4 regions of the Paenibacillus sp. ISL-20 genome follow, and region 3 is predicted to be linked to each of the others. Evidence: riboswitches for the same ligand, from Rfam matches in the RefSeq annotation. Region 3 holds a riboswitch; each other region holds the start of a gene.
What was found. A riboswitch is a leader RNA that binds a small molecule or an ion and turns the genes downstream of it on or off. The one in region 3 is predicted to bind thiamine pyrophosphate.

Region 1 (5,552 bases), on a different contig from region 3:
GCCGAAGGCTGCGGCAATCAGATGTGAAAGTTCCTCATCAAGATGGCGGGGGAATTACCGATTATGTATGCTATGAATAGATTAGTTGAGAATGAGGTCACGCGGAGGTCGTTCAGATGGCTTCCCAAACAAATACCCCTGCGAGAGCTCGATTCCGATTTCTCGGCAAAAATGAAACTCCTCCCGTCTCTCAATGCCTTCAGCCAGCACCATGGCCCCAAAATCATGAGCCATGTTGGTGATCATTTTGAGCTGCTTCTGCTGGGCGGGATTACGATCGCAATGGTCGATCAGACTCCGGTCGATCTTTACATAATCCGGCTTAAGCTTAATCATCTGTTCCAATGTGGAATACCCTGCGCCGACGTCATCCATGGCTACCGAGATTCCATGACTGCGATAAACCTCAAAAATCGATTGCAAATGCTTAACATCATCAATCTTCTCGGTTTCCACGACCTCAAATACGAAATCCCTCGGATCCAGATGGAGCCTGTCAATGGTATTAAAGGTGTGGCTTAGACACATCTGCGCATCATATATGGAGGATGGCAGGAAGTTCACGAATCGCTTCACGCCGATAGGAAGCCACTCGGCACTGGTCTCAATGGCACTGGTTCGTGCTGCCCGGTCCAGAAATGCATGCAATCCGGTTTTACGGGCTGTCTCAAACAGCTCATACGGCTGGAACCTGGCTCCCCACTCTACCGGACGAAGGAGAAATTCGTAGGCCACGATCTGCTCGGATGTATCCACGATGGGCTGCATGTAGCTCGTAAACTGCTTATGTAAAATGATACTCACCATATCGTAATGCTCCATCTGCAGTTCGAACTTCTGCATAGGGGTCCACGAATGCCGGATTTGCGGAGCTTCTCCACCGGTAACACAGAAGGACAGCTCTTGACGAATCTTCAGCGGAAGGGGCTGCAGACACTTTATCATAGAGATCAGGTCCGCACGTACCTTGTAATTCACAGCACAACCCTCATTGTTCTCTTGTACCGTGTAGCCGTTCACTGCCAGCAACTGAATAAGCTCACCACTTGCAGGCTTCATATGAATGGTCCCCTGGTCCTCAATCGGTTCAAAGGTGCTGCAATTGTCGCAAATCATGTTCGTCCTCCTTGGCAAGCTAGCTCTCACTATGCTTCTTATCGGCATTTTGAATATGATTTCTTTGCATTTTATGGATTTTATATCGAAGTTATGACCTATTTTAAGAGAAATGCGCAAGATTCGTGCAATGATTGCGCCAAATTCTACAAAAATCGACTTATATTGCTTTTAACAACCTATTGTCGATACTATGGTCATACATTCATTTACTCACCTTTTGATCCAAAAGCTGCAGCAGCATCGTCCGCTCTACATCAAAATGCCAGGGGGCGTTCCGTTCCTTCGCCGCATACATCGCTGCATCCGCACGACCAATCAGCTCCTGGTCATTTCTGGCATGATCTGGATAAACCGCAATACCGATACTCGGCGTGGTTCGGACCTCATGCCCTTCCAGCTCGTACGGCTCACTAAGCATCGTCCAGATCTCCTCCGCCATCCAGATCAGCTCCTGATCATCGCCGGCCGGATGGATCATAACCGTGAATTCGTCTCCTCCTAAACGGGAAACCAAAACTCCCTTGGATTCGAGTGATTGAAGCCGGTCTGCAACCTTTCGTATCAACAAATCGCCGGCACGGTGGCCGTATCGGTCATTGACTCGTTTGAAACGGTTCATATCCATATACAGCAAGCCTACACGGGAACCTGTGCGGTCCGCCTCCTTCAGCGAACTTGACAGCCTTGCATTAAAATAACGACGATTATACAGACCCGTAAGATCATCGCGATGTGCCAGGGATTCACTCTGCATCAGACTTTCATGCAGTCGATCAAACAAGCGGTCGTTCTCGAACTGGATCAAAATCTGCCTGAATAGGATCAGGATAACGCACAGGGAAAGGCCGGTAAACAGTCCATTCCACCCTCCAAAATGCTGCGCCATAAGGGCAAACATCCCGCCGAGCACGCTGTAGGGAAGCAGGTACCTTACGATCAGGTTTCCGGTTGAACGAGGCTCCCGCTCGCCAACAGATGGATTACGGGTATCAGGAGCGGACTGTCCGCCTGCGAAACTAATGAAAAATACCGATAACGTATAGAGTGGATACAGGTAAGAGCGAACCTCGATATCCAAAAGATCAACGAGATAGATGTACAGAACATCTCCGGCAATAAATGTACTTCCGCCAAGACATAACAGGATGGCCGCCCATTTCCTTAACTGTCCGGTATTAAAATACAACACCAGTGTAAAAAAAATAAGTACCATTGCGCACAGTGGATACAGCATGTCCACCCAAAGGTTTCCCCATGCTGCCTCATGGGCCAGACCCTGAAGCTCAGGCTTGATGAAATATTCCCATCCTACCGTCATGACCGCTATGCCAACAATCAGGATATCCAGCATAAACCGCAGCCCCCGAAACGAACCCTGAACATGCCGGAATAAATAAATGAGAGAACTTGCGAACAGGATAAGTTCGAGCCCCCAGAACAAATGGGTTAGAACTGGCAGGAAAGCGCTCTCTTTTCCAAACCAGATATTGCATGCGTGGAGGGTTCGGGCCACTGCCTCCCCCATCAATCCGAGACTCACAATAAGCCAAAACCTGCCAAGATGAACCTCAAAACGCCGACGGATCCGCATTAAATAAACGGAAGCGGCTGCAGGAGAAATAATGACTAGAACACGCTGAAGCGATAAAGCATCAGGCATCCACAGAGCGATCATTATCTGAATGAATGCATATATTATGGCGAGTCGAATCCACAGATGATCTGCTGGAGTTGGACTCATAAGCATTCCTCCTCGGCCAAAAGGTAAGCTGGTTCACTTTAAGTGTGTTAGGTCTTTTGAATTAACATCTCTATTTCTCATGATACTTTTTGCCCACACAAAAGTAAAGATGAGGAAATGAAAGAAAAATCATCTTATTAGCCTGTGCACGAACAACATAACACCCACTTGACGTTCCTCACATTGACGAGGAAATCGTGACGCTTCCGAACGGGTACCGCTATTTCTTCGTGCACGGTCCCGAAGGAGAATGGATTGAGTTCTTCCAGCGCTAACCTCTGCGTAGAAGCCGTATTCAAATACTTTATCTTGTGAAAGGTTTATAGCATCAATTAATTCTCCCATTGCATTAGTGTTCTAACAAAGACCTGTCTCGTTCGAGCCTCTTCGAACTAGACAGGTCTGCTGTGTTAGGACTATAATAGCGGGTGTACTGATCGAAACTTCATAAATACCGGGGGAGCTGGAATTTGGCCGGCTGAGAGTGTATCCGACATGATACTGACCCTTACACCTGATCTGGGTAATGCCAGCGTAGGAAGCCCATGTTTGCGGCAGCTATTTATTTGCCGTGGTATACACTTACGCCGTCATGCGTCCTGATATCATCAGGGCGTTTTTTTTGTGGAGTTGCGAGGTAATAGAAAGAGAACTTAAAGGAGAGAAGAAACGATGAAGAAGGGAAGATGGATTCCGCTGCTTCTCGCTTGCGTCCTGCTGATGGTTGCGTCTGGATGCGGTACAAGTGGAGAGAACAAGAAGACAGGTGCCACAGGCGAAGACAGTCAGTCTCCCGGGAAACTACGTGACGTACAGCTGATGCTCGATTGGTCTGCCAATACGAATCACACCGGCCTGTATGCAGCGAAGGAGCTTGGGTATTATGAGGAAGAAGGGCTTAATGTCCAGATCGTCCAGCCGGGAGCAGGCGGAACGGATACGCTGGTTGCATCCGGAAACGTGCCATTTGGCATCAGCTATCAGGAAGGCGTAACGCTGGCCAGAACCCAAGGATTGCCGCTCGTCTCCATTGCGGCGATCATTCAGCATAATACATCCGGCTTTGCCGCCCCCAAGGACAAAGGCATCGTGAAGGCAGGCGATTTTGAAGGGAAATCCTATGGCGGTTGGGGCTCGCCTGTGGAGGAAGCGGTCATGAAATCCATCATGGAGATCGATGGCGCCGATGTCAGCAAGGTGAACATGGTTAATATGGGCGATGCCGATTATTTTACGGCCGTCAAACGCGACATTGATTTTGCCTGGATCTTCTATGCTTGGACGGGTATTGAAGCCGAGCTTCGCAATGAGCCGCTTGACATGATTTATGTGAAGGACTACTCCGAGCAGCTTGACTATTACACGCCGGTGATCGTAACGAACGAGAAGCTGATCCAGGAGGACCCTGAACTTGTCAAAGCGTTCATGCGGGCGACTTCAAAAGGATACGACTATGCGATTCAACATCCCGAAGATGCAGCAGCCCTGCTGACGAAAGCTGTTCCCGACCTGGATGCCGAACTGGTTCTAGCCAGCCAGAAATGGCTGAGCCCCCGTTATCAGGATGATGCATCCCGCTGGGGCGAACAGAAAGCCGAAGTATGGTCGGGGTACGCAGACTGGATGTTTGAGCGCAAGCTGCTGGAGAAGGAACTTGACGCTGACAGCGCATTTACCAATGATTTTTTACCGGAGAAGCCATAAGGTTATTTCTATTTATAAGAAGAGAGACGGCCTTTGCAGCAGGCTGCCTCTCTTCCATTACAATACAGCTTGCACGAAAGGATGAGTTTATATGGCGAATACACTCTTGAGCATTCAAGTAATACCGAGAACGCCAAACGGGGCCGACAGCATCCCTTATGTTGATGAAGCGATCAAGGTTATTCAGGAATCGGGCGTGAAATACGAGGTTCATGCACTCGAAACGACCATGGAAGGAGAGCTCTCCGAGCTGCTCAAGATCGTTGAGCGCATGCACGAGGCGCTGGTGAATGCGGGAAGTCCCAGCATCATATCCCAGGTCAAAATCGCGCATCATCCAAGCGGCATCAGCATGGATAAGCTGACTGAGAAATACCGTCCATGAGAAGCTGGTGGAGTTCTGTTTGGCCGCCCGTTTTGGCGGTTCTCTTCTTTTTGGTGGTATGGCAGGCGGCAGTATCCGTGTTCGACATTGAACCCTTTATTTTGCCTGCACCGACGGCCATCGGGCATGAGGCCGTTACCGGAGCTTCCGGTCTCTTCCAGCATACAGCGGCCACCCTGCAATTAACCCTGATCGGCTTTATAATCGGCACGGCAATCGGTCTAATCATCTCGCTGGCACTGCACTTGGTGCCTTTTCTCAAAACCGCCCTTTATCCGCTTCTTATTCTTAGCCAAAATGTGCCGACAATCGCCCTAGCCCCGCTTCTCATGATTTGGTTCGGCTTCGGTATGCTGCCCAAGGTTATCGTGATTACGCTGGTCTGCTTCTTCCCTGTCGCTGTTGCGGCCCTGGATGGACTCGCACGTACCGACCGCACCATGATGAATTATATGCAGATGACGGGGGCTACCTCGTGGCAAATTTTCACCAAGCTGGAGCTGCCGCATGCCCTTCCCTCCATCTTCTCCGGGATTCGAATTGCGGCCACCTATTCGGTCATGGGGGCGGTTATCGGGGAATGGATCGGCTCGGACCGGGGAA
Region 2 (5,552 bases), on a different contig from region 3:
GCCAGAGGAAGCGGGGATCCGCAGGAGGTAGCCAGGCTTGTGGCAAAAATCGCGTGCATGTCCAAACCAAGGTTCCGCTATATGCTGCCCCGAGGCACGCGGCTGACCGCATGGATCAAGGGTGTACTGCCGGATCGGCTGTTTCAGCGGATCATTTATCGGGTGCTGGGCCGGCGTTAATCGCTCATGCAGCCAATGATTTATGGCCTTAACTTGTCATACGATGTTTGGTAAGGTAAATGGATGGAATTACCCTTTTCTGGCTGGGGACGGGTGAAGCAAACCGAGCAGTTCTCCCATCTTCACCTTGGAGCCGGGTTCCAGGTCACCGCGAGGGGTAAACGTGCCGTTCTCCGTCAAAAGCACAACTGTAGAGCCGAATTCAAAGTACGCGAGTTCATCGCCGATTTCGTATTTCTTCACGTTCTCGTCAGCATAACGGATGCTGCTTACGTTCATGGCTCCGACCTTCACGACGGCAACTTCGCCGAACTCATGCGCAATATAGGTAATGAGGCGCTCATTGCGGCTGAGCACATTCCGGATATGGGTCATCGCAAAATCGTTCACGGGGTAAACGCGTCCCTTCAAATGCTCGCTTTCCGCCTGAACACCGGTTACCGGGGAATGAATGCGATGATAGTCGGTCGGGCTTAAATACAATACAAATGCATAACCGTGGATGTAGTTTTCCATTCTCGGTGATTTCGCGAGCAGCTCGCTCAAGGTATAATCCTGTCCCTTAACGCTCAGAATGGTACCGGCGTTGACGACGCCCATTGCCGAAATTGTGGCATCGACTGGGCTTACCATGGCGTCGGCGGTGTCATCTATGGCGCGGAGGCCTATTTTTAACCGGCGGGAAAAGAACTCGTTCAGTGAGCGGTATTCGTTGATTTCTTTCTCCGCTTCGTGCGCCGGAATTTGATAAATTCGTATGAATGCAGGTATTAGATGACGGCTCAGCCGGCTGTGGGAACAATGCCCCATGATTCGGGACAGCCACTTGCGGGAAGACAGCTCAGTCATCAGACGCAGCAATTGTTTAGCCATGTCATTCTCCTTTGTGCATAGGTGTCAGCAATAAACGTTGGTGGAAAAGCCAATCACTCTGATATTGACATAGAATGAGATGGAAATCAATAAATAGCCATTTTTGAAAAAAGGTTCTTGCTTATTCCGGAGTGAATGTGTATTTTAAAGTTAACATAAAACCGAATAGGAATACGGGGGCTTGAGTGAATCAGGCTGAGATTGCAGCTGTTATCCGCTGTTGACCGTTAATCTGAACTGGGTAATGCCAGCGTAGAGAATATCCGACCCTGCCTACATAGGGCCTATTTTTCCGTCTGCGCGTTTTTCCAGACGGTTTTTTGTTGTGTTTACACAAAAATAGAGGTGGAGAGGGGAATGTGTTGTTATGGGAACGTCTGTGCAAGAGAAGTTGGGGGTTCAGCCCCGAAAAGGACTGCGGTTAAGCGATATTTTGGTTACGGTACTGGTATCACTGGTGCTTGGCGTCATTTATCACTTCTGGGGTTCGGTTTACAATCTGTTAAAACCGCTGTTCTTTGAAGCGGATGAGTTGTTATACGGCATGTGGTTCGCTGCAGCCACGCTTGCTTACTTGTTGATCCGGAAGCCGGGAGTGGCCATTATCGCGGAAGTGGCGGCGGCCCACGTGGAAGTGCTGTTTGGCAGCGGCTGGGGATTGACCCTGCTGCTGTATGGCCTCATTCAAGGACTGGGGGCTGAATTGGTATTCGCGGCGTTCCGTTATCGGAGCACCTCGGCGTGGACGCTGGCGATTGCCGGTGCCGGCGCAGCCATCGGCTCGATGATCATGGACTTCTATTACAGCTATACGGATGACCTGCAGACGTGGATGTTCCTCGCTAAATACGGTATGCGGGTACTTAGCGGCGCCGTCATTGCAGGCCTTCTTATGCTCCTGCTGGCTAAAGCGCTCGACCGTACGGGCGTGACATCCCTGCTCCGTCCTGCGTCGAAGAAGGATTACGAAGCACTGGATGATCCGCGCCATGTCTAATGCCACGGTTAGCCCGGTTTCGGCTCAGTCTGCTGAGATGCTTCCGGAACCGGCCGTGTATGTGGAGGGATTGCGTCTGAAGTATCCGGGCGAGGAGCGATTGATGTTCAAAGACCTCTCCTTCTCGGCTGTCCGCGGGGAGAAGGTGCTGCTGCTCGGTCCGAGCGGCTGTGGCAAATCCACGCTGCTGCAGGTGCTTAGCGGGATGTTTCCCCGCGCAACGGAGGTGCCGATGAAATGCGGGGCCCAGCTGATTCCGCGCTCTTGGGGTTATGTATTTCAAGATCCGGATACCCAGTTCTGTATGCCGTACGTGGATGAAGAGCTGGCTTTCGTACTGGAAAATCTAAGTGTCCCTCGTGACGAGATGAAGGATCGGATGCAAGCGGCCCTGCGCGAGGTGGGGCTTGATCTTGAGGAGCCTCATATGCCGATCGGGCATCTGTCCCAAGGCATGAAGCAGCGACTTGCGCTGGCATCGGCTCTGCTGCTGGAGCCGGAAGTGCTGTTCCTTGACGAGCCGTCTGCGCTGCTCGACCCGGAAGGCAGGGAGCAAATCTGGTCCGCGGTGAAGGCCGTTTCGGAAGGGCGCACGCTGATCATCGTGGAGCACCGGATTGAAGAAATGGCCAAATACGTGGATCGTGTCGTGCTGTTCAGCCCGGATGGGGTGATTCTGGGCGAAGGTCCCCCAGCAGCGATATTCGCTGAATACGAGAAGGAACTTCAAACATATGGAATCTGGTATCCCGGCGTATGGGAAGATTACGAGCAGACCCGGGCGGGCAGAGAGTTGTTTGCTCCTGTCAACGGGCTTGGCGATGAGCTGGGTAATCTCCTGTATGAGGCTGCTCCTCCGTACCCTCAACGTGGAGAGCCTGTCATTCAGCTGGCCGATTTCAGGGGAATGCGATGGGATAAACCTGTCATCACCCTCCCTTCGGCAAAGGTGTTTCCGGGACAATTCATTGCGGTGGTAGGGCCGAACGGAGCAGGCAAAAGCTCGCTGCTGCTCAGTTTGATGGGGCTGCTTCGCACCGAAGGGACCTATGTACTCTGCGGGGAAGAGGTCATTCAGGGCAAACGCAGGAAGGTGCGGAAGAAGAGAGAGCGGCAGCTGCGCCAAATCGGATTCGTGTTTCAGAATCCGGAGCTTCAATTCCTGACGGAACGCATCGGGGATGAGGTGGTTTACTCGCTGCTGGTGGATCATGTGCCGCCGGAAGAAGCGCAGGCGCAGGCCGACCGCTGTCTGGAACGCTTTGGACTGACGGGCATGGAGGCCAGGCATCCGTACCAGCTGTCGACAGGTCAAAAGCGTCGCTTGAGCGTGGCTACGGCCATGGCAAGACAGCCGTCCGTCCTGCTCCTGGATGAGCCGACCTTCGGACAGGATGCGCGGAATACGTTCGCGATTCTGGAGATGTGCGAGCAGCTGCGCCGCGCGGGAACCGCCATTCTCATGGTGACGCATGAAATGGAGATCGCGCAGCGGGTCGCCACGCATATATGGGAAATCCGGGAGGGGCAGTTGACGTCAAGCATGCCTTCCCCCCGATGGTCTGGCGGGATTGCATCCGAGCAGGCGGCTAAGGGAGTGAATGGCGCTGCCGACCCTCATGGTACCTTTGCCGGGGCCGATCAACGCCTCACGGGGGTGAACGCATGAATATATGGAACCCCGTGCGGATCACTTGGCTGCACCGGGCGAATCCGGTGGTGAAGCTGGGACTGATCTGTGCGCTGTTTTTCATGACGGTGTTAACCCATGATCTTGATTTTGTTATGTATCAGGCCTTTATCTTTATGGTCTGCCTCGTGGTGCTCAGCGGGGTGAAGCCGTGGAAAATGCTGTTGTTCTTCATTCCGTTTCTGCTTGCCTTCATATCGTCCGCCTCTTCCATGATGCTGTTCGGTAAGGGGGAGACGATCTGGTGGGAGTGGGGGTTGTTCCGGGTATCGGAAGAAAGCTTCTACCGGGGGCTGCATCTGGGCTTTAAGGGAATTGCCTTTGCCTCGGAGGGGCTGCTGCTCGTTACGACAACGTCCTCGGTGGATTTATTCTACAGCCTGATGCAGAAGCTGAGGCTGGCGCCGAAGTATGCCTACAGCTTCATGGCTTCGATCCGGCTGCTGCCCATGGTGTGGGAGGAATATGTAATCCGCCGCCAAGCCTTGAAGGTACGAGGAGTCCGCCCGATTCGCGGAGTTCGCGGCATGGTCAACCGCGCAGGACTGTATGTGGTGCCGCTGCTGGCGCAGAGTATCCGCCGGGCCCATCGGGTAGCCGCCGCGATGGAGGCCAAGCAATTTGACGGCGATCAGGCGAAGTCCAGGACGTATTATTACCCGTCGCATTACTCGCGCTATGACCTTCTCGTCATAGGTTTACTCGCAGTTGCCGCCTGCTGCGCTTATGCGGCAGCCGGATATTTTCCTTGGTTCGGCATTGGCGACGTACGGTTTGATTAAAGGGTTGTTTTCTCAATGAGAGCCTGCTTAAGGTATATAAGCGGGTTCTTTTTTTATGAGATCAGATTAACTCCAGAGGGCCTAGCTCGCAAGAAAACTTTCTATTGTAAGCGGCGTTCTGGCTCCTGATAAAATGCACGGATCGCGTTTTTCTTCTCACGTATATTTTATAGAAATCATGTCTGGATTTCATGCGGATCGAGGCGTTATAATACTAGCGGTACCGAAAACGTATTTGCAGTACCAGAAGGGGAGTTTGTTCACTTGCGCGAGCGAATATTGAATGAAACAATCCGCTTGATTCAGCGGCAGGGATTTACTTTTACGGTTAGTGATCTGGCCCGCGGCCTTGCAATTAGTAAACGGACGATCTATGAGCACTTTTCATCCAAGGAAGAGATTGTCGAACATATCATCGACGGAATGATCCGGCATATTCAGCAGCGCGAACATGAAATTGCGGGGGATGAGGAGCTTACCGTTCTGGAGAAGATTCATCAGATTCTAATCTGTCTGCCGCAGGAGATGGAGAAGATGGATTTGGGAATGCTGCCGGATCTGAAGCGCTCGCATTATGCGCAATGGGAGAAGTTGGACACCTTTTTCAGAGAGGAATGGGGCATTGTTACTGAGCTGATGGAGCAGGGGATGGCCGAGGGAAGTATCAAACGAATTCATATGCCGCTATTCATTGATCTGTATCTCGGCTCGCTCCATCAGATTTATGATTCGAGGGCAACGGTGAAGCATCAATTGCCGCTAGGGGAGTTGCTGCAGTCCGTCATGGACATCTTATTGTTCGGCATTGCCGCAGAGAAACGGGAGGAGTCTTGAGATTATGCATTGGTTATATTTAAGTTTGGCTATTCTATTTGAAGTGGCTGGGACACTGAACATGAAGCTGTCGGAGGGATTCAGCAAACCGCTGCCCAGCGTGCTGCTGGTGGTGTTCTATATTTGCAGCTTGAGCTTCCTGACGCTGAGCTTGAAGCAGATTGAAATATCCGTAGCTTACGCGATCTGGTCGGGA
Region 3 (5,552 bases):
GCACTGATTCTGGATCCGGCGAGCCAACTGGATCATCGGCTCGCCAACAAGCGAGCCATGTCCCTTCTCACGAAACTGGACCATTGTCGCGCCGCCAGCCAGTGCTTCCTGCACAATCCGGCTTGGCTCTTCGAGACAGTTCACGCTGCCGAGTACGAGGTACATTCGTAGATGCCGTCTCATCATCTCGGATGTCACTCTCCCCGTCATCGCAGCACCTCCTGACGGCGGCGACGATACGCCCAGTGATTCGTGGGGCCGTGTCCCTGCCCCAGGTTTAAGCCGTCCTCAATGGCTGCCTGGATGAATAAGCGCCCGCTCTGAATCGCATCGAATGCACTCAAGCCTTTGGCCAGGCCTGCAGTGATGGCGGCAGAGAAAGTACAGCCGGTACCATGCGTATGAACGGTATGAATTCTTTTGCCGTATAATTCGGTGAAGGCCGTACCATCGTATACGAGGTCCATGACCGGAGGACTGTCGGGATTAACGTCATCCATGAAAATGGAAGGACGGGGCCCACGCAACTCCCCGGCGGGAATGGCAATTCTCGTTTGACCATACGTACTTTCGGACTGAGGCAACGCTTCCTGCTGCGTATCCGCCGCTATATCTGGTCCCCTGCCTCTTTCGTAATCATCGCCTTCACCGGTGCCCAGCATTCCCTCGTCATGGCCGCCTTTGATCACAATGATCTTGGGCCCCAGAGCATGAATACGTCTCGCCGCTTCCTTCCGATCTTCCATTGTGCGGATATACATCCCCGCCAATACTTCGGCCTCCGGTATATTGGGGGTGACGATTAACGCCAGCGGCAGCAAGTGTTCTCGTACAGCCTGCACTGCTTCGCTTTGCAGCAGCTCCGCTCCGCCTTTGGCGATCATCACGGGATCGACAACGACCTTCCCCCAGCCAAAAGCCCGAATCCGGTCAGCAACCAGGCGAATGATCTCGGCGTTGAACAGCATGCCTGTCTTCAATGCATCTACTCCGAGGTCCGATCCTACCGCTTCCATCTGCTCTGCGGCTGCCTCGGGGGGCAGCGGATATACGCCATGAACCCCCAAGGTATTCTGCACCGTAATCGCGGTAATCGCCGACATGCCGTATACGCCGAGCTCCTGGAAGGTTTTCAGATCGGCCTGAATGCCGGCACCGCCGCCGCTGTCAGACCCGGCAATCGTCAGTGCCCGGGGCACGCGTGTCTTGCTCATCGTGTGCCACCGGCAGCGGCCGCTTCCGCTTCCCGGACAGCGGCATATCCCGCCAACGAGCCTGGATGAAGTTTTGCCAGCTCATCCAGGAAAGCGATCTGGAAGCTTCCCGGTCCTTGGTCCGCCGTGCATTCCGCAGCTCTCGCCGCCGCGGCCCCGTAGAAGGCCAGACCCGCCGTACCCGCAAGCAGCAGGTTTGCTTCCACTGCGGCAAAGGCACCCAGCACCGAGGTCAGCAGGCACCCTGCGCCGGTGACCTTCGTGAGCAGTGCATCCCCTCCGGTAATGATGCGTACCTCTGTTCCATCGGTAATTACGTCCTCTTCACCGGTAATGGCCACGATCGTGCCTAATTCGCGTGCAGCCCGCACGGCCAGCTCAGCATGATCACTGCCCGTGCTGTTGCCAACATCTACGCCTTTGATCTCGCGCGCCTCCCCGACAAGGTGAGCGACTTCAGCCGCATTCCCGCGCACGAGCGAAACCTTCACCTCGCTTAGGATCCGCAATGCCGACTCCGTCCGAAAACGGGTCGCTCCCGCACCGACCGGGTCCAGCAAGACCGGGACGCCATGTGCATTCGCCGATTGTCCGGCGATGATCATCGCATCCACCAGCTCGCGGTTCAGCGTGCCGATGTTCAATACGAGCGCGCCTGCAATGGCAGACATATCCGCCACTTCCTCTGGCGCGTAAGCCATGACCGGCGACGCGCCCAGCGCGTACAAGCCGTTAGCCGTAAAATTCGTAACCACCACGTTTGTCATATTGTGAACGAGGGGGCTCGTCTGCTGTACCTTCGTTAAAAGCGCCGAAACTTCTTTTTCCCATGAACGCATTGGAATCAGCCTCTCTTATCTAAATTGGAATTTATGTCCTTGTTATGACTCCTTATAGCACCGCAGCCTGCAGCAGCACCGGCCATTCCTCCTGCTTATAAGCCATATCCCAAAACATATACTCCAACTGGCAGCTCAGCATAAAATACTCCTTCATCCGTTCCCGCTCGGCTGCCGTCGCGCCCTCTGCCCATTCATCGACACGGTTGCAGAACTTGGCTGTCGCGTCTTCCCCACGGTTGCCATAGAAATAAATCCAGTCATAGAACGGATGGGATTCATCCGGCTTCACGTCATCCAGCAGCTTGCGGCCAATCTCCAGGTACGTCCACGGGCAAGGAAGCAGTACGGCCATAATCTCGCCTAGACTGCCCTCGTGCGCCACTGTCAGCATATGACGGATATAATGATGCGCGGACGGAGCAAGCGGATAACCCTGAAGCTCTTCGTAGGTCACCCCGGCGGCTGCGCACAAATTCTGATGCGGATGCACCTCGCTGTGCAAGATGAATGAAATCTGTTCGTTAAAGGTCGCGATCTCTTCCCTGCTGGTCGATTTGGATATGGCGATTCCGTAGATCCGCATGTAGGCATTCAAATACTCAAAATCTTGCTTCACATAGTGAATCAGCTGTTCCCGTGCCAGCTTCCCCTCGGCAATGCCTTTTACAAAGGGATGATCGAAGATTGCTTGAAAAATGCCTCCCGCCTGCTGACGGAGCTCTTGCGTGAAACTCATTTTTGTCCCACCTCCAACATATTGAAGAGCAGGAAGTCCATAAGACACGACTTTCCAAGCAACGCTAAAAAGCCGCCCCCGAAAACTGGAGCGGCTTCGTCAACAAGCCCAAGTGCGCCAAAAAACGCACCGAGACCTCGTATACGAAGGCTCCACTTTCCTACGCTAGTACGAACTAGATCAGGTTCAAAGGGTCCAAGATACACTCTTGTCTCAGCCGCCAACGGCTCCCCTAGTGGACTTCCTATTCTTTTGTCTAATACTGTACATAGGTTTGTAGATGCTGTCAAACATTAACTGTTCGTGAACGGAGCCCACGCTCGAAGCTTTCCCATGAGTGGGGGATTAGGATGTTGTACGGTGGCCGAGGTCTTTCGCGAAATAAAAACGGGGGCTGCCCAACACTTGTTTCGGAAACACTGACGCTCGGTTGTCATGTATGCCCCAACATAATGAGCACATAATCGTTATGCAAATAAATGAAGTTTAAAGGAGCGAGCGTATTTATGACGAACCAACCAAACCAACCGAAAGACGTTAAACCCATTCCGCAAGGCTACACGTCCGTGACACCGTGGATCATCTCAAGAAACTCCGCAGCGCTGATCGAATTCCTCAAGCAGGCTTTTCAAGCCGAAGAGTTAGCCCGCGTCTATGTCGGTGAAGGTATCATCGGCCATGCCGAGGTCCGAATTGGGGATGCCGTCGTGATGATGTTTGACGCGAAGCCGGAATGGCCGGATTCACCAGCATACCTCCGTTTATATGTTGAGGATTGCGATGCCGTCTACCAACAAGCGCTGGCCGCAGGAGCCGTCTCGGTGACGGAGCCAACGAGCTTATTCTTCGGCGACCGGGTGGGACGGGTACGGGACCCGTTCGGCAACTTATGGTGGGTACAGACACGAATGGAGGACCTCACTCCGGAAGAAGTGGAACAGCGTGCCCAAGACCCGGAATACATCAAAGCGATGACCTATGTTGCCGGAGCGGAGATTGTGGTGAAGATATCGTGAAAATATGAAGTGAAGCAATAGCAGTATAACAGGAGAGCACGGATGGACTCGGTGTCTAGGGGTATGCATGGATGGATGGGATTATAATTGTAGGGGCTGGGTAACTCGGAGTAGCTATGGTTTAGAGGTAGAAACCGGGGTAACACAGCGTGTATAGCTGAGGCTGCTGCTGGTCTTGGTGCTACTGCTGATCTTGTTACTACTGCTGGATCTGGCTACTACTGCTGATCTTGTTACTACTGCTGGTCTTGGTGCTATACTGGTTTTGGCTACTGCTTGTGGCTAGCGGACTGAGGATACGTTATTTGGCTGAATAGGTGTGATTTTTGATAGTTATCGGACACCAGGTACGTTATTCATAGAATATGATGGCAAATAGGCAGTTTATTGCGGTAATAAGGGATCTGGAGTCCGTTAACAGGTGGTGTTGGTGCTACTGCTGGGCTTGTTGCTCTGCTGGTTTTGGTGCTACTGCTGGGCTTGGCTACTACTGGTTTTTTAGCTACTGCTGGCCTTAGCTACTACTGATCTTGGTGCTACCTGCTTCGCTAATGCTGATTTTGGTGCTACTGCCGGTCTTGGTGCTACTATTGGTCTTGGCTACTACTGGTCTTGGCTACTGATGATCTACTGGGCCTTGGTGCTACCCTCGAACGTAACGGACTGAGGATACGTTATTTGGCTGAATAGGTGTGATTTTTGATGGCTAACGGACACCAGGTACGTTATTCATAGAATATGATGGCAAATAGGCCGGTAATTGTGGCAATAAGGGATCCTGAGTCCGGTGGATTTAAGAATCGGGGGCGAATCAGGAAAATAAGGGATCTGGAGTCCGATAGCAGGTCAGGGGCTACGGACGAAGCAGCGGAGTTGGTTAAGCTGTGCTAGTTGAGCGGTATGGCATGCAGCTGCGTAGCGGCGGTACTTTCGACGCGCGATACTGACAACGCGTGATACTGACAACGCGTGATACTAAAAAAGGAGGCATCCCTCAAGATCTCAGATCTTTTGGGATGCCTCCTTTTTTAGCTCTTTCCTATGCATCATCTGCTATACGACAATACTCCCCTGCAACATTCGTCTTCATTCATTACTGAATGCCGTAAAATTCCTGCAGCTGGTCAATCATCAGATTCGCTGCCAGGATGCCGCCTGCCGTGTTCCAGATGGCATCATCCACTTTGTGGGCTTGGCCGTTCTTGACGACGTTCAGGTTTTTCCACAGCGGATCGTTGATCCATTCTTGCTCGGTTTGGTTGGCACCGCCATCCCCGGTTTCATAAGTGAAGTAGAAGAGTCTGTCGGCATCTGCCTCAGGCAAACGTTCCTTCGTAATCTCGTCAACGAAATCGTCCTTGGCGTTCTTGGTCATGTCGTTGCGAGCGATGCCAATTTTATCGAAAATGACGCCCGAGAACGTATTGGTATGATACACACGCGTCTTGCCTGCCATGAAACGGACCACGGAGACAGTCTCGTCCAGCTTGCTTCCAGCCTTCTCTTTGAAATCCTGAATCCGCTTGTCGTATGCTGCCAAAAGCTCCTCGCCTTCGGATACCTTGTTCAGCGCCTTGGCATACAGTTCAAAATTGTTCTGCCACTCGCCGCGAAGATCCTCGGCAAAAACGGTCGGCGCGATCGCCTTCAATTGCTCGTATACTTTCTCCTGACGCATCTTGTTGCCGATAATCAAGTCTGGCTGCAGGCCGGCGATCAGCTCCATGTTCGGCTGGCTCTCTTC
Region 4 (5,552 bases), on a different contig from region 3:
ATATAATGAACAATCCGATTTGGACATCATGGTTATTGAACGAGATAGTTATGATTTCAGCAGGAAGACGATAGAGGCACATGGGTGGATCGCGGAAATATTTATATTGTCTTTATCCTCCTATCGCGAATATTTCGACGAGGGAGTGAGTGCGGCGAATCCTTCTTTGCAGCGGATGGTCGTAGAAGGGACGGTGCTGCTCGCGCTGCCTGAGGGGGAAGAGGTGCGGGCGGAAGCCCGAAGCGATTTGAATTACGGACCCATACCCTTGATGCTAACCGACATTGACGAATACCGTTATATGCTAACCGAGTACATGCTGGATTTGCAGAGTCCCCGAAGGGACGCCGAAAAGTGGTTTACGGTGCACAAAATAGCGGCGATTCTCTGTGATTTTGTACTTAGGGTGAACCGGGAGTGGACGGGTGAAGGGAAAACGCTGTTCCGTCTGTTCAACAGCTATGACTCGATCTTGGGAGAACGATTGGAAGCAGCGCTCGCGGCGATGTATCGCCAGGATGATCCTTCAGTTCTTATGGCATTCACCGAGGAAATGCTCCGTCCGTACGGAGGCAAGCTTCTCATCGGTTATGAGGAATAGAATTTCCTTGCCAGTATAAAAAGAGGGGTACATTAGCCGTGACACTATCACGAGACGGGCAATACTATAATAGTGTGATTACATCACGTCATTCTTTAAATCCAGGAGGGGATCTTCATGAGCGGAGTATATGGCGGCGGTGGATGGAACAATTCAGTAGGAATGATTTTGGTTCTCTTTATCCTGCTCGTAATTATCTTGAGTGCTTGGGTTTAAACCGTCAAGGTTCTTGGCAGTAGTGACAGGAAGCCCGGCGCTTGCCGGGCTTTTGTCTGCCTCAATAGAACTCAATTCGATGCGGCTTTGACCGAAGGGCTGTGTGCGGACACAACCGCAGTCATGACCAAATGGCTGCTGTCGGATTGAATCGCATGTAAAAACGCCTCTTCAAGCGATCCAAACACCTGGGCCAGTGACCCACTCAATCGGCTGGCGTAATGAACGCTTCCGGCGAATGTCCCGGCTGCCTTCGCACGATTAACTTCACCGTAGATGACATCCATGTAGTTATCGGTACCCATGGGGTAAAGAGCGAATTGGCAGGCAGTCTCAATATCGGCATGTTCCCCGATGTCGTTGTTTAAGAGGGTCGAATCCTCAGTCATATATACATCGGCGTCCGTATCTCCGGGGCAACCGATGGAATAAGTACCATTAAAAACGGTATGCACGCCACTCGCCGCAGCATGGGCGAATATCGCCCTTGTCACATCAAAGACATGCTCTGCACGTCCACGAATACAGGTGCTCACATCATCTGTCCGAATCAACACCTTCCCCGTATCCACGGAATCTAGTGCGCCCATGATGACTTCCACAAACCGGTCCGTCATGGGAAATACCGAGAACCGGCACCCGACGATCCGACTGGTTCCGCATACAAGCTCATTCATTGTTATTTCCTCCCCATGATATAAGTCCACGCAAAAAAAACCGCACCCCATGAAGAAAGTGCAGTTATGCCTACGAAAAGAAATAAACATAAATGCTACACTTCCCCACGCTAGTATGACCTAGATCGGGTGTTAAGGGTTAACGGCAAACCGCCGTCTCTCAGCACATGGCACCCCTAGTACAGCCAACATCCTATGTAGTTGGTTATCGCAAGTTTGCCCGGAGCTTCTGTTATCTTAAAAGTTCGAGGGTTCTTACCTGACTAATTGTATCGCTTAGTGATCGGTTTTTCAATCTTTGCCCATTATAAAAAGACCGCCTATCCAAGTTACTGGAACTTAGGTAGACGGCCTTATTCATCTATTTAATTAGTTGTAAACTTTCACGCGATCTTCCAGCGGTGCAAATTCTTTTTCGCCTGGTTCAACAACCGGCTTACCGAAAGGCATTTGAGCAAGCAGCTTCCAGTTTTCCGGGATGTTCCATTCGGATTTTACTTTTTCGTCGATTAGCGGGTTGTAGTGCTGCAGGGATGCACCCAGACCTTCTGCTTCAAGGGAGGTCCATACTACAAATTGCAGCATGCCGTTGGATTGGTTGGACCAAATCGGGAAGTTGTCGGCATAAGCGGCAAAGTTTTGTTGCAGCCCGGCAATGACGTTGTTGTCCTCGAAGAACAATACCGTACCGTAACCAGCGCGGAATGCGCCCATTTTGTCGGCAGTGGATTTGAATGCTTCTTCATCGCCAACGACTTCCTTCAGGATGCCTTCCGTGATGTTCCACAGTTTATCATGCTGTTCGCCAAGCAATACAACGACGCGTGCACTTTGAGAGTTGAAAGAAGACGGGGTATACTTAACCGCTTCGTTTACGATTTCCTGAATACGCTCGTCCGAGATAACGGATTCTTTGCTAATCCCGTAATAAGAACGGCGACTTTTGAGTGCAGTTGAAAAATCTTTAGACATTGAAAAAAAACCTCCTGGTGTAATCGAATTTACATACGCCTGATAAGAAGATGTCCTTTACTTCAAGCAAATATGCATGTTGCTTATTTAGCAATATTTTAATTATCATTCCATATTAACTTACGTTTAGTTAGGAATAATATTTATGTTAGTATGTTAATATAACTTAGAGTAATTGTCAACGACTTTGATCAAATATAATTTCCCTCATCTATTAAATATGAATTGAATCCGTCTGGCTTTTAGAGAAGCTTCATTATATGGAGGTTTAAACGAAAGGAGTGCTTCCTACCTGAGGCTATTAGCTATGTCTTCTCGAAACTTCATATTATGAACAATTCATGAACAAAATATACAAGTATGAACAAATTAATTGATTTTGATTCTCAATTACACTTGTCGAGCCAGAATGAGGATGATATAATGCATATCAGAGCGCGATTGATAATCAATCTCAATGAGAATGGTGTTGGAAATTGCGAGATCCCGGATATTTAGAGACATACGCATAGAAGGAAGAGCCATGAAGATTAGATACTTATTTGCAGCCGTTGTGGTACTCTCGATAATCTCATTATTTATTGGAGTTAAAGATATCTCGCCACTGCAACTGTTCTCGATGACAGAACAACAACAGCATATTATGCTTGTAAGCCGGATTCCTAGGCTTGTCAGTCTTATATTGGCGGGTGTCAGCATGAGTATCTGCGGATTGATCATGCAGCAGCTCAGCCGCAATAAGTTCGTATCGCCGACCACGGCAGGTACGATGGACTCTGCCAGACTAGGGATTTTGGTAGCCATGCTCGTCTTCACGACAAGCGGTCCGCTTATCAAAATGCTCGTGGCATTTGTATTCGCTCTGGCAGGAACCTTTATCTTCATGAAGATACTGGATCGGATTAAGTTTAAGGATGCGATCTTCATCCCGCTCGTAGGGCTGATGTTTGGTAATATCGTGAGTTCGATAGCCACCTTCTTTGCATACAAATATGATCTTATTCAGAATATGTCCGCATGGCTTCAGGGTGATTTTTCCATGATCATGAAGGGCCAGTATGAAATGCTCTATATTAGTATCCCGCTTTTGATTCTGGCGTATCTGTTCGCCAACAAGTTTACGGTGGCCGGAATGGGAGAGGAGTTTGCAACCAACCTGGGTCTTCACTACCGGAGAGTTGTGAATCTGGGATTGGTCATCGTGGCGCTGGTTACGGCATCTGTCGTGCTGACGGTCGGCGTGATTCCGTTTCTTGGTCTGATCATACCTAATATTGTCAGTTTGTACTTAGGAGACCACTTGAAAAAAAGCCTTTCGCATACCGCGCTGCTGGGGGCCGGGTTCGTACTGTTCTGTGACATCCTGGGCCGGATCATTATTTATCCCTATGAAATTCCGATTAGTCTAACCGTGGGCGTACTCGGAAGCGGTATATTCATTTTCTTACTGATGAGGAGAAAGGCTTATGACTTATAAAGCCAAACTCGGCCTGTTGGCCGCAGCGGCAATCATCCTGGTGGCAGTCTTTCTGTTCATTGATCTTGGCGGCAATTGGGATTACGCGCTTCCAAGAAGAATCAAGAAGGTGCTTGCCATCATTCTGACCGGCGGAGCGATCGCTCTGTCTACCACGGTGTTTCAAACGGTCACGAATAACCGGATACTGACGCCAAGCGTTATGGGATTAGATTCCTTATATGTACTGATCCAGACCACCGTCATCTTTGTCTTCGGATCCTTCACACTGTATAAACTGGGCAGCAACGTTAACTTTCTGATCAACGTCGGCGGGATGATCCTGTTTGCCGGAGTCTTATACAAGATTCTGTTCAAAAGGGAAGGAAACAACATTTACTTCCTGCTGCTGATCGGCATGATTTTTGGAACCCTGTTCTCCAGCATGTCTTCTTTTATGGAAGTGTTGATTGACCCGAACGAGTTCCAGTTTGTGGCCGACAAAATGTTTGCCAGCTTTAACAATGTGAAGACCGAGCTTCTGGTCCTGTCGGTCATTGTCGTTGTGCTGACCTTGCTGTACTTTGCCCGATTTGCCAAGTACCTGAACGTGCTGGCGCTTGGCCGTGAGCAGGCGATCAACCTCGGCGTGAATTATGATTATGTTGTGAAGCGTCTTCTGATTGTGGTTGCCGTTCTGATCTCGGTGGCTACCGCTTTGGTAGGGCCGATCACATTCCTCGGGCTCCTGGTTGTCAATGTTGCGTACGAGGTTATGAAGACATACAGGCATTCATATTTAATTGCAGCATCCATACTGATTAGCATTATTGCACTGGTCGGCGGTCAATTGGTTGTAGAGCGGGTGTTTACGTTCTCTACAACGCTCAGCGTCATTATCAACTTCATCGGCGGTGTCTACTTCATATACCTGCTACTAAAGGAGAGTAAAGCATGATCCAGGTTACGAACGTATCGAAAGTCTATGGCGGCAAAAAAGTCGTTGATAACGTGTCGGTTACGATCCCGAAAGGTCAAATCACTTCCTTTATCGGCCCGAACGGTGCTGGCAAGAGTACCTTGCTGTCCATGATTAGTAGATTAACAGGCAAAGACAGCGGACAAATTACGGTGGACGGTAAAGAGGTCAGCCAATGGAAGAGCGGTGATCTGGCGAAGAAGGTTTCGATCCTGAAACAATCCAACCATATCAGCCTCCGTCTGACGGTGCGTGAGCTTGTATCCTTCGGTCGTTTTCCTTACTCTCAGGGCAGATTGAACGCAGAAGATGAGAAATACGTAGATGAGGCGATCTCTTATATGGAGCTTGGGGATATGCAGCATAAATATCTTCATCAGCTCAGCGGCGGTCAGACCCAGCGTGCCTACATTGCGATGGTTATCGCCCAGAATACAGAGTATATCCTGCTGGATGAACCTCTGAACAATCTGGACATGAAACACTCCGTACAGATTATGAAGATTCTCAGAAAGCTTGTCGCTGATCTGAACAAGACGATTGTAATCGTGATTCATGACATCAACTTCGCTTCCTTTTATTCGGATTACATTGTGGCATTGAAGGATGGAGCCATTGAAAGCGAAGGGAAGACCGAGAACATTATTCAGA

Region 1: linked by a shared signal. The riboswitch ahead of J7E85_RS29515 (ABC transporter substrate-binding protein) and the one ahead of tenA (thiaminase II) in region 3 are both predicted to bind thiamine pyrophosphate.
Region 2: linked by a shared signal. The riboswitch ahead of J7E85_RS11480 (ECF transporter S component) and the one ahead of tenA (thiaminase II) in region 3 are both predicted to bind thiamine pyrophosphate.
Region 4: linked by a shared signal. The riboswitch ahead of J7E85_RS18550 (Ykof family thiamine-binding protein) and the one ahead of tenA (thiaminase II) in region 3 are both predicted to bind thiamine pyrophosphate.

The regions. Positions count from the first base shown of each region.
Region 1 is NZ_JAGGRD010000064.1:73,184-78,735, forward strand. Features, by position in the region: gene J7E85_RS29500 (EAL domain-containing protein) at 82-1,116, opposite strand; gene J7E85_RS29505 (diguanylate cyclase domain-containing protein) at 1,322-2,860, opposite strand; partial or broken gene J7E85_RS29510 (VOC family protein) at 3,040-3,135, shown strand; TPP riboswitch at 3,307-3,418, shown strand; gene J7E85_RS29515 (ABC transporter substrate-binding protein) at 3,533-4,564, shown strand; gene J7E85_RS29520 (MTH1187 family thiamine-binding protein) at 4,656-4,949, shown strand; gene J7E85_RS29525 (ABC transporter permease) at 4,946-5,552, shown strand, end outside.
Region 2 is NZ_JAGGRD010000019.1:79,844-85,395, reverse strand. Features, by position in the region: gene J7E85_RS11490 (SDR family oxidoreductase) at 1-180, shown strand, start outside; gene asd (archaetidylserine decarboxylase) at 250-1,053, opposite strand; TPP riboswitch at 1,217-1,329, shown strand; gene J7E85_RS11480 (ECF transporter S component) at 1,421-2,050, shown strand; gene J7E85_RS11475 (ABC transporter ATP-binding protein) at 2,043-3,719, shown strand; gene J7E85_RS11470 (energy-coupling factor transporter transmembrane component T family protein) at 3,716-4,522, shown strand; gene J7E85_RS11465 (TetR/AcrR family transcriptional regulator) at 4,787-5,356, shown strand; gene J7E85_RS11460 (DMT family transporter) at 5,361-5,552, shown strand, end outside.
Region 3 is NZ_JAGGRD010000066.1:19,658-25,209, reverse strand. Features, by position in the region: gene thiE (thiamine phosphate synthase) at 1-210, opposite strand, end outside; gene thiD (bifunctional hydroxymethylpyrimidine kinase/phosphomethylpyrimidine kinase) at 207-1,214, opposite strand; gene thiM (hydroxyethylthiazole kinase) at 1,211-2,053, opposite strand; gene tenA (thiaminase II) at 2,106-2,792, opposite strand; TPP riboswitch at 2,933-3,036, opposite strand; gene J7E85_RS30245 (VOC family protein) at 3,299-3,808, shown strand; gene J7E85_RS30240 (ABC transporter substrate-binding protein) at 4,902-5,552, opposite strand, start outside.
Region 4 is NZ_JAGGRD010000030.1:36,292-41,843, forward strand. Features, by position in the region: gene J7E85_RS18540 (nucleotidyltransferase domain-containing protein) at 1-601, shown strand, start outside; gene J7E85_RS18545 (sporulation protein YjcZ) at 719-817, shown strand; gene J7E85_RS18550 (Ykof family thiamine-binding protein) at 889-1,494, opposite strand; TPP riboswitch at 1,580-1,682, opposite strand; gene J7E85_RS18555 (nitroreductase family protein) at 1,864-2,466, opposite strand; gene J7E85_RS18560 (ABC transporter permease) at 2,990-3,943, shown strand; gene J7E85_RS18565 (iron chelate uptake ABC transporter family permease subunit) at 3,933-4,880, shown strand; gene J7E85_RS18570 (iron ABC transporter ATP-binding protein) at 4,877-5,552, shown strand, end outside.